DNA from 2 places in the Blautia sp. HCP3S3_G3 genome. Region 1 is predicted to be linked to the other one. Evidence: riboswitches for the same ligand, from Rfam matches in the RefSeq annotation. Region 1 holds a riboswitch; the other holds the start of a gene.

Region 1 (5,847 bases):
CCTACATATTCCATGATCATGGTACTTTCCGGAGCTGTCATCAACACCATTCTCGATCCGATTTTTATTTTTGTATTCGGATGGGGAATTCAGGGAGCTGCATGGGCAACCGTCATCGGCCAGATTTTTTCTGCAATTCTGGTACTCGTATACCTGCCAAAGTACATGCACTCTTCACTAAAGATCAAAGATTTCATCCCTGATCCGAGATGTCTGAAAGCCGTTATATCCCTTGGTTCTGCCGCATGCCTGAACCAGCTTGCCATTACGGTCGTGCAGATTCTTATGAATAATACACTGCGTCACTACGGTTCTCTTTCCGAGTACGGCAGCGATATTCCGTTGGCAGTGGTAGGAATCGTTATGAAAGTCAACATGCTGTTTCTTTCCATCGTCATCGGACTTTCTCAGGGAGCGCAGCCGATCATCAGCTTCAATTACGGTGCCGTTAAATATTCCCGCGTAAAAGAGACTTACTTAAAAGCCGCCGGTGCTGCTACTGTCGTAGCCATTCTCGGGGTTATCTGTTTCCAGCTGTTCCCACGTCAGATTATCAGTCTGTTCGGAAACGGAGATGAATTATATTACCAGTTTGCCGTAAAATTTTTCCGGATTTTTCTGTTCTGCACCTTCTTTAACGGACTGCAGCCGGTAACTTCCAATTTCTTCACTTCCATCGGAAAAGCCACGAAGGGAATTTTTCTTTCCATGACGAGACAGATTATTTTTCTGGTACCTCTGATGATCATTTTCCCGATTTTCATGGGAATCGACGGTATCATGTTTGCAGGTCCTATTTCCGATGCTGCTGCAGGAATTCTCGCAATCGTCCTTGTGATAAAAGAATTTCATAAGATGTCTATGCTGCCGGAAAGAAAATAATCCGGCAGCAAAAATCAGCTAAACACAGTTGACACCTGATGCAATTAGTGTTATTATAATACCAGTATAATTCCATATAGAACATATGAAGTGCTGGCCACTATCCGCGTGGTGGACAGAAAAGGGAATCAGGTGAAAGTCCTGAACGATCCGGTCACTGTAACAGAGGAGTAAGTTCTCGATATCCCATTGTACAATTGTATGAGAAGGGGAGAATGAGCGATGATTCTGAAGTCAGGAAACCTGCTTTATATGGCGAGGTTAAACTTCCGTGTAAAGTGTAACAACCAACCTGTGATATCCGCAATCACATGGCGTTGTCTGCTTTTTAGGAAGCAGGCATTTTTTTATGGAATTCGCCTGTTCGTATGAATTATACGCTGCTTATCAGCAGCTGCCTGAGAAGGCATGATTAAATGGCAGGCGATACTGCTTCGGATGCGTTCATTCCCTCCGCATATTTGAATGATGCATTGTCTACCCCGAAGCAGATCGTCCCTCCTACTACACTTTCGACGTTATTTGACGTCGATTTTTTTATATTACAGGAAAGTGCTCCGCATTTTCCTGCAATCCTGTCATCTTATTTTTTATAAAGGAATCTGTTCACTTTTATTGAACACAATTTCTGCATCCTCAAAATTCCATTTCATCAAAAGGAGCTTATCATGAAAAAGAAATACTGGGAAGACAAAGAATATTCTTATTTCAGCCACAAAAAATGTGAATACTTTCCCTGCCACGCAGGTGCTGATCCGGATAATTTTAACTGTCTGTTCTGTTACTGTCCGCTTTATGCTCTGGGCACCAAATGCGGCGGGAATTTCCGCATCACGGAAAAAGGAATCAAAGACTGTACCAACTGCCAGCTGCCTCACAAAAAAGAAAACTACGGCTACGTCACAGGCAAATACCAGGAACTTGCCGATCTTATGAAGAAAACCGGCGTCTTATCTGAAGAATAATTCAGGAACCCTGTTTCTCCGGGTGAGCCGACTCACGAATCATTTTTTCCAATTCCCTGGCAGCGATTCCAATCGGGCGCCCCGGATCCCACACCATACAGATATGCCGTGCAGGTATCTTTTCCTTCAGGTGAATCTCAAACACTTCCCCTTTATGGATTGCATCTTCTGCCAGCGCTCCTGGCAAAAATCCCAGTCCAAGATCATTTTTTACCAGCGGCAGAATCTGGTCTGTCGCAGCCACCTCAATATCGGGTTCCAGTACAAGCCCGTAATCTGCAAACAAATGACTGTAAAATTCAAACGTTTTTGTATCTCTTCCCAGGCATATCAAAGGATACTCCGTTATTTCCTCAATACCAAGCGTCCTGTCCCGCAATCCGGCAAACTGCTCTCCTGCCACAACAATATCCTGAACCTCCGCAAGCGGCAGTTTGTGCACTGCTTTATCCATTTCTTCCGGCATAGTTACTACTGCAAATTCCATTTGTCCGCTTTTCACGGCATTGATTGCCTGAGGTGCCGAACAGTTCGTAATGCGGATATGTACACCGGGATAAGCCAGGTGAAATTTTCGAAGAACAGGAAGAAGAAGACAATGCATGGCAATTTCACTGACACCCAGAGAAACATGTCCTTTCTGCAATGCTTTATCACTGGCAAGCTCTGCTTCTGCAGCCTGAAACTGTTCCTGCGCGATCTGCACATGGGCAAACAGCTTTTCCCCTTCCGGAGTCAGCGTCACTCCTCTGTGGGATCTCAGAAAAAGCGTACAGCCCAGTTCCTGCTCCAGATTATTCATCGCCCTTGTGATATTAGGCTGACTATTCATCAGAATATGTGCAGCCCGCGTAAAGCTGCGATATTTTGCAACAAAATAGAAGATCCGGTAATAATCATAAGTCACCGCCATATCTCATGTCCTCCAGTCATATTATTTTGATATAGCTGATATATGAAATATACTTTTTACATATTACTTTATAATCAGTATAATACCACAGGATAGAAAAAACAAAAAGGAGATTTACCAACCATGAACCAGGATCTTACGGTCGGAAGACCGGAAAATGTACTTTGGAAATTTTGTCTGCCCCTCTTTGGCAGCATTATCTTTCAGCAGCTCTATAACATTGCCGACAGTCTTGTCGCAGGCAAATTCATTGGAGAAAACGCCCTCGCCGCTGTAGGAAACAGCTATGAGATCACTCTGATCTTTATTGCATTCGCCTTTGGATGCAACATCGGATGCTCTGTGATCGTATCTCAGTTTTTCGGAGCCAGAGACTTCAATGGAATGAAAACCGCAGTCTATACTTCCATGATCTCCAGTGCTGTTCTCTGCTTTTTGCTGATGGTTTTCGGTATTCTCGGATGCCGGCAGCTTCTGAATCTGATCAATACTCCGGCAGAAATTCTCAGCGATTCACAGCTTTATCTGGATATATATATGTGGGGACTTCCTTTCATGTTCTTCTATAATATTGCCACAGGTATCTTCTCTGCGCTGGGAGATTCACGCACACCTTTTCTTTTCCTCGCGGCTTCCTCCTCAGTCAACATTGCAGTGGATATCTTTTTTGTCACCACCCTTCATATGGGCGTGGCAGGTGTTGCATGGGCAACTTTCCTGTGCCAGGGAATCAGCTGTATCCTTGCCGTTGCAGTAGTGCAGCGCCGCCTGAAATCCATTAAAGCCACCGGACATGTACCTCTCTTTTCTCTGCCGATTCTCAAAAAGGTAGCATCCATTGCCATACCGAGTATTCTGCAGCAAAGCTTTATTTCCGCAGGAAATATTATTATTCAGAGCGTCATCAATGGATTCGGTGCCAGTGTCATTGCAGGGTACGCTGCCGCGGTAAAGCTCAATAATCTTGTGATTACTTCCTTCACTACCCTCGGTAATGGTATCTCCAACTATACTGCCCAGAACATCGGAGCCGATAAACCGGGACGAGTCAAAGAAGGCTTTCGTGCAGGAATCAAGCTTGTATGGCTTCTGAGCCTGCCTCTCTGCCTGCTTTATTTCCTTGGCGGACGGTGGCTTCTTTACCTGTTTATGGATTCACCCACAGGTACCGCTGTACAGACGGGAATCACATTCCTTCGGATTCTTGCACCATTCTATTTCGTTGTTTCAGCCAAGTTGGTAGCAGACGGTACTCTGCGTGGTGCAGGCATCATGAACCGGTTTATGGTATCCACATTCACCGATCTGATCCTGCGTGTCGTGCTTGCCATTTTCCTTTCAAAAACAGCACTTAAGGCCACAGGAATCTGGTGTGCATGGCCGATCGGATGGAGCATTGCCACTGCACTTTCTGTATTCTTCTACCATAATGGTCCATGGAAAAATGCAGAAATTTGCAGGGTTCAGAATTCTTCAGCATCCCCTGCAGAAGAATAAAACAGCAGACGTATAATGTAAAACCTGCTTGGAAATCACTTTAGAACCTGTTTGAAAATTGCTTTAATACAATGAGGATGGAGGCAAAAGGTATTTTGCCCCATCGAATACACGGATTTCTTTACACTTTGTGCTCCCGAAATCCTAAAAAGCACAGAATTATGATACTTAGCGCATCTGGCATCGATACGAATGATCATAATTCTGTGCTTCTTTTTCATTTACATAACTTCAAGTTTTCCCATCCGTTCTGCTTCCCTGAGCAGGTGCTCCAATCTCCGGTTACAGCTGCCGATGGGAACTCCGGTATTGATGACTCTGCTGCATGATTTCATTACATCCAGCGCCTTCTGATAAGTACTTTCACTGATTTCGATAAACGGTTTTTCTGTAATCACCTCTTCCGCCAGTTCTCTTGCCACACGATAATCCACATCGTTCTTATACAAAATACCAGCTGCAAACGGTACGTTTTCTTTCTGCAGTTTTCGGAATACCGGTATGCCGGTTCCACCGCCTGTGATCAGAAAAACATCCGCTTTTCCTTCCGGTTTCGGTAATTCAATACTTCCAAACACCGGATCATAATACCCATTGTTGATCTCATAAAGATCACGTATGATTTCCTCTTTAAAGATTTCCTCCGGGTGTCCAAAGTGAGCGATCGTTTCCCCTTTTACACAGATAATTTTATCTGCGATTTTCTGCGCAAGATCGATCTCATGGAGAGACATGATCACTGTGATCTTTTTCTCTTTTGCCATACTTCTCAGAATGGAAAGCAGCTCCAGCTTATGACGGATATCAAGAAAAGAAGTCGGCTCATCCAGAATAATAATGTCCGGTTCCTGACAGATGGCACGTGCCAGAAGAATCCTCTGCTTCTGTCCGTCACTGATGGCGTTAAAATCCCGGCTGCCAAGTTCCTGTGCATGAACCGCCCGCATCGCTTCATCCACCTTATCCTCATCCTCACGGCAAAGAATCCCCAGACGGCCAGTGTATGGATATCTTCCGGTTGCCACTATTTCCTGACAGGTCATCAGCTCCGGCTTAATCCGTTCCGTCAGTACAACTGCCATCTGCTGCGAGAGTGCTTTATGAGAAAGAGATTTCAGGTCTTTTCCGTCAATAGTGACCGTTCCCCCAATCATCTGCAGCTGACGGGTAATACTTTTCAGAATCGTTGATTTCCCGGAACCATTCGGACCGATCAAAGTCACAATTTCTCCCCGTTCAATATCAAGCTGTATGTCATGAATCAGGACCTTTTTATGATATCCGACGGCAAGATCTTTTGTACGAAAATAATAGTCTGTCATACCTGCTTTCCTTTCTGTTTTCTCAGCATCATAATAATCACAATCGGTGCACCGAATATCGAAGTAACTGTACTGATATTCAGTTCCAACGGTGAAAAAGCCATTCGTGCGATCAGGTCACACAGCATACAGAACACCGCTCCGCCGAGAAAAACCCCCGGGATCACCACAATCGGCCTGGAAGTTTTGAGTCCCATTTTTACCAGATGAGGAACTGCAATTCCAACGAAGGAAATCGGTCCCGCAAATGCAGTTACACATGCCGCGA
Region 2 (5,847 bases), on a different contig from region 1:
CTGTCACAATACCGTGCAGCCAGATTCATGTCATGTACAGATGTGAAAATTGTTTTATCCTGAAACTGTCTCATTATTTCCATAATGTACAGCTGATAGCCAATATCAAGATGGTTCGTTGGTTCGTCAAGGATAATCAATTCACTTTCCTGCGCAAATGCCATTGCAAGATAGATTCTTTGTTTTTCCCCTCCGGAAAGGCTGAGAAAACTTCTTTCCTCCGTTCCCTGCATACCGACCATCGAAAGTGCCTGGCTTACAACCTCAAAATCTGTCTGGTCATCCTGTTCAAACATCTTCTTCCTCGAATATCGCCCCATTATGACCATTTCCCGGACAGAGAAATCAAAATCCGGCTGGTTCTCCTGTGCTACAATTGCCATTTGCTGAGCTACTTCTTTCGATTTCATTTTGAAAACATCTTTTCCGTTCAGATAAATCATTCCAGAAGAAGGGGTATAGTGACGGTATATGTTTTTTAAAAGAGTGGATTTTCCGCTTCCATTCGGACCGACTAATCCAACAAACTCATTTTTGGAAACAGAAAGCGAAACCTGCGAAAGGATATTCAGAGTGTCAATATTAAAATCAAGCTTTTTAACTTGAATTACGTCTTTATTCTTCATCATACTCCTCCTACTATTTACTGAATGAATATCTGCTTTTACGCAGCATCCATAAAAATACAGGAGTACCACAAAGTGCCGTAACAACTCCAACAGGAAGCTCCTGCGGAGAAAACATAATACGTGCAAAAAGATCTGCCCACACCATGAAAATTGCTCCTAATAAAACAGAAAACCAGATCAGTCTTTTATGAGCAGCACCCACAATGTTTCTGGTAATATGGGGGATTACGAATCCCACAAATCCAATTGCGCCGCTCATTGATACAAGGACAGAAGTCAGCAGTGTACTGACCAGAATAAGAATCCATTTTATCCGTACAGTATTCACTCCCGTATTTCTTGCAATATCTTCTCCGATCAGCAAAGCATCCAGTTCCCGTGTCAAAGGCAGAATCAATATCATTCCTACAGTCAGAACGCCAACAGCCACGGGAACATCAGACCAATCCGTACCTGCAAAAGATCCAGTCAGCCAGAACGTCGCACTTTGTACTCTTCTGGAATCAGGAGTCAGAAAAATAATAATATTGGTTAGCGCAGAAAAAAAGGAAGACAGCGCCATACCTACAAGAATCATCTTGGTCGTATTTATTTTTCCGTTTCTGGACCCAAAAACAAAAACGATTACTGCCGTCAGCAAAGCACCTGCAAATGAGCTTTCTGCAAGAGGCACTTTTCCTATCAGAGGAAGCGGTCCCATCAGAAGAGAAATAACAGCTCCGGCAGAAGCCCCGGAGGAAATACCAAGGACATAGGGATCTGCCAGAGGATTTTTAGTAATCGCCTGCATCAGGATACCCGTCAATACAAGTCCGCTCCCTGTACATGCAGCCACAATCACCTTTGGCAGCCTCAAAGCCCATATAATATTAATCTGACTGTTTTTGTAACTGCTCAGATCTTTATTGAATACTTTTCCGTAAATAATCTGAAATACATCTTTATAATTGATATCCACAGAGCCAAAGTTTACGGCAAGAACCAGTGTTGTGATAAGAAGAACGACCAGTGTTATATAAACACCGGCCATCACTCCTTTTTTTGAATTTCTTAACATAGTTCACTCAGAAGCAATCCGGATGGAAAGCTTTTGCCATTGTCTCAATTGCATCTACGCTTCTGTAACATCCTGTTACATCAGTTAAATCAATTACGATAATATTATCATTCTGAATAGCCGGAATATCAGCTAAAATATCACTGTTTTTAAGAAAATCAATCTTCTGATCTACAGGATCAGATGCAATATAGTCCATCACAATAATGCACTCCGGTTCTGCTGCAATCACATCTTCCCAGTCAACAGAAGTCCAGTTGCTTTCTGTATCAGCAAATATATTTTCTCCACCGGCAAGTTCTATCATATCTGTAGGAAGTCCCGCACTGGCGGTAAAAGGCGCATCTTCACCGGAATCATAAAGAAATACGGATACTGGTTCTTTTTCTGCTACTGCAGTCTGTACCGCATCGATACGATTCTTCATATCTGAAACGATTTCGTCTGCTTTCTCCTGTACTTGGAAAATTTCACCAAAGTTATTAAAATCTTCATAAACGGACTCGATCGTTGCGGGCGCATACTCTACTCTTGGAATGTATGGTACAATTCCATTCTCTTCACAGAAATCATACGGGAAATTGGTGTCAGAAAATGTAGAATACCATCCGGTCAGAAAATCCGGTTCTGCTGCAAGAAGATCTTCCTGAGAAGGATTACTTGCTTCTGAAAGGCAGGTAAGCTTCGAAAACTCGTCCGCATACTGCTCAGGAACTTCATTATCCATGTAACCATAACCGACAATTTTATCAGAAAGCCCAAGTTCCAGAAGCATCTCTGTTGTAAAATTTGCAAGTGTGACAACTCTCTGCGGTACTTCAGAATAAGTAATGTCATAATCCTTTCCATTGAGCTCTGTGTTAATTGTTACTTCTGCGCTGGCTGTAACCGGGCTGACACATGTCATAACAAGTCCTAATGCTAACGCCTTTTTCCATTGTTTTTTCATGATAGTTCTCCTTTCATATTGCGCCAGCAAAGTACATACCACCAGTGTATGCGGATTATTATTGCTATTACATGCAATAATAAGAAAAGTCTGCTGAAAACAGCAGACTCCACACCTTTCATGTTTCATCTCTCACTTTCATCGGAAGTATAAGATTCACAGAACAAGCAGGTTTCCTGACTTATAGATCAACACTATCCGTCGCCTTCTCATACTTTAATTATTCAAAAGAGAGTCTCTTTCTTTATCTATAAAATTCTCCTCATTTGAATATGACAGTACAATGGCCTTTTAACAAATCGCTCCCTAAATACAGTGACCGGATCGCTCAGGACTCGCACCTGATTCCCTTTTTCAACCACAATATGGCTGCACTTGGTCTGGCATATTATTTTTTTTATATTAATTCTTTGTGAATATAATGTCAATATATTTTTTGAAATATGTCTTTCTTTTCTTAAATTATGTTTTCTTTTGCAAAAACTCAGAGCTGTCAGACGTTTTGCTGATGAAGCAGCTGTTATATTACATCTCTTTATCTCTTCACATCTTATCAAATTCTATCACTCTGGTACAAATTCGCTCAGCAAGCAAAGGATTATGCGTGACCACAAGCATGCCCAGATTTCTTTTGTCAACGATATGAAGCAGCAACTCCCAGATTTGTGCCTGAGTAATCACATCCAGCATCGTTGTCATTTCATCCGCAATTACAAATTTTGTATCAGGTCCCATGGCTCTGGCGATACAGAACCGCTGCATTTCCCCTCCGGATAATTCAATCGGGTAGCGGGTAAGCCACTCCTTCTCAATCCCCATATCATCCAGCAATTCCTGATCCGGTTCCCACGCTTCTGTAAGCGTTCGTCCAAGCTTCCATCTTGGATTAATCGCTTTTTCCGGATGCTGATATATCAGCTGAACCGGACAGCACCCTTTTTCAGGAAGCAATTTGCCGTCAAAATAGACTTCGCCTTTATCCGGTTTCATATAACCTGCCAGAATTTGCGAAAGTGTACTTTTTCCGCATCCGGAAGGACCAACAAGGGCTACTCTCTCCCCCTTTTCAATTCCGAGAGAAATATTATCCAGAATCTTCTTCTTTTTCGTATAAGAAAATGTGATATTTTTCGCTTCAAGTAGCATGAATACAACATACCTCCCCTCCCCGCAAGCTGCGTGACGGTATTTCACCTTTCATACATGCCTCTGTCCGCACAGGGCAGCGCGGCCAGAATAAACAGCCCTCCGGCAGAGACCCCGCATAAGGCTGTGTCCCCGGAATCGGTTTAAAACCATTTTGAGGAAGCGCTTCCCAAAGAGCTTTTGAATACGGATGTCTCAAAGACTCCGGTCCATTGCGAAAATCTTCAACCGGTGCTGTCTCAACAGTTGTTCCCGCGTAAAATACCGCTACTCTGTCTGCATATTCAAAGGCAAGGTCAATATCATGCGTAATCAGAATGATACCACGTCCTTCATCAGCAAGAGAACGCAAATGTCCCATGGCATCCTTTGCCATTTCTTTACTTAATCCCGGTGTCGGCTCGTCCGCTACAATCAGTCTTGCGTCTCCGATCACTGCCGTTGAAAGCAAAATTCTCCGGGCCATTCCTCCGGAAAGCTGAAACGGATACATCGTCTCCACCTCTTTTGACAGCTCATATCGTTTAAAAGCTGTCCTCATTTTTTCCAGAGTTCCTCTTACACCAACCACCTGACTTCCGACATGCATCAAAGGATCCAGATAAGCCACAGACTGCGGAACCAGTGCAATTTCCTTTCCGCGAAGTTTCTTCTGCAGTTCTTCCGTTAATTCCATTCCGCAATATGTCATTATTCCGTCAACAGATGCATTGTTCGGTAAAATACCAAGAATGGCACTTGCAAGCAGGCTCTTGCCGGAACCTGATGATCCTGCAATTGCAAGTATCTCACCTTCCTGTACACTGATATTTAAATTACTGATTACCTTTAAATCTTTCTGTTCCAGACCTTTATCGTACATTTTGAAAGATACGGAAAGATTTTTTACATTTAATATATTTTTTTTCTGTTCCATCTCTCTCTCCTATTCCTGCGCACTGGCAGGATCTATCAGCAATTTCACATTATCGCCGAGTTTGTCAAACAACATTACTACCGCAACGAGCATGATACCCGGGAAGAATACAAGCCACCACATTCCTGTTGAGATATGTTTCAATGACTCAGACAGAATAATACCAATAGCCGGTGTATCCACACTGAGCCCAAAGCCAAGGAATGTTACTCCTGCTTCATGAAGGATCGCATGCGGGAACAGCAGCAGAAGACCTACAAGAAACTGAGGCATAACATGCGGAATGATATGATGACAAGCTATCTGGAAATTACTTTTCCCAAACTTTTTGGAAGCTTTTACATATTGCATATTCTTTACCTGAAGAACTTCCCCCCGTATAACCCTGGTAAGGTTTGGCCAGTGTGTCAGTGCCACACCAATAACAACGCCTTTCAATCCTTTTCCCAAAGAAAAAGAAATCAGCATCAGCAATACCATATGCGGAACTCCCATTACAAGATCCACAAAATACGATATAATTTTGTCAGCACGCCCGCCCACAGACGCCGATATGATTCCAAGAAACAAAGCCATAAATGCACTGAAAACAGCCGCCATTGTTCCAAGCATAATACTGTTTGAAAGCCCTTTGATCGTCCTGCAGAACATATCTCTTCCCAGGTAGTCCGTACCGAACCAGTGAGCCGCACAAGGAGGAAGTTTCTTTGCCGCATAATTCGGTTCGTACAGCGCAGGATTCATCAATAATCCTGCGGCAGAAATAATAAGCAGAATACCTGCAATGATAATTACCAGCATTACTGTTTTTGTTCGTCTGTTCATTTTTTTCATTTTTCACTGCCCTCCCGTATTTCAGGATTCAATATGCCATAAAGCAGATTTGCAATGAAATTTCCTGCAAAAACAAACAATACAGAAAAAAGTGCCACACCGAGAAGCAGCGGAACATCACTCTTCAGTCCAGCCGTTGTTGCCGCATTTCCCAGACCGGGATAAGAAAAAACCTGCTCTGCAAGTACGCTTCCCCCGAACAATTCACTAAAAGAAGCAAACTGCAGCGTAATTGCAGGAATCGCTATATTGCGAAGCCCGTGTCTTTTAATTACCTGCCAGGTAGTTTCTCCCCGCGCCTTTGCAAAGAGTACAT

What was found. Region 1 has a riboswitch for cobalamin ahead of ACTNEW_RS12595 (cysteine-rich small domain-containing protein). Riboswitches for the same ligand answer to the same signal wherever they lie in the genome.
Region 2: it holds a riboswitch for cobalamin, as region 1 does, so the genes downstream of both, ACTNEW_RS00780 (ABC transporter substrate-binding protein) here and ACTNEW_RS12595 (cysteine-rich small domain-containing protein) in region 1, are expected to answer to the same signal.

The regions. Positions count from the first base shown of each region.
Region 1 is NZ_JBQHXR010000017.1:37,230-43,076, forward strand. Features, by position in the region: gene ACTNEW_RS12590 (MATE family efflux transporter) at 1-882, shown strand, start outside; cobalamin riboswitch at 954-1,147, shown strand; gene ACTNEW_RS12595 (cysteine-rich small domain-containing protein) at 1,551-1,847, shown strand; gene ACTNEW_RS12600 (LysR family transcriptional regulator) at 1,849-2,760, opposite strand; gene ACTNEW_RS12605 (MATE family efflux transporter) at 2,884-4,257, shown strand; gene ACTNEW_RS12610 (ABC transporter ATP-binding protein) at 4,479-5,579, opposite strand; gene ACTNEW_RS12615 (FecCD family ABC transporter permease) at 5,576-5,847, opposite strand, start outside.
Region 2 is NZ_JBQHXR010000001.1:152,402-158,248, reverse strand. Features, by position in the region: gene ACTNEW_RS00790 (ABC transporter ATP-binding protein) at 1-626, opposite strand, end outside; gene ACTNEW_RS00785 (FecCD family ABC transporter permease) at 640-1,686, opposite strand; gene ACTNEW_RS00780 (ABC transporter substrate-binding protein) at 1,694-2,635, opposite strand; cobalamin riboswitch at 2,785-3,029, opposite strand; gene ACTNEW_RS00775 (ABC transporter ATP-binding protein) at 3,179-3,781, opposite strand; gene ACTNEW_RS00770 (oligopeptide/dipeptide ABC transporter ATP-binding protein) at 3,771-4,697, opposite strand; gene ACTNEW_RS00765 (ABC transporter permease) at 4,707-5,531, opposite strand; gene ACTNEW_RS00760 (ABC transporter permease) at 5,528-5,847, opposite strand, start outside.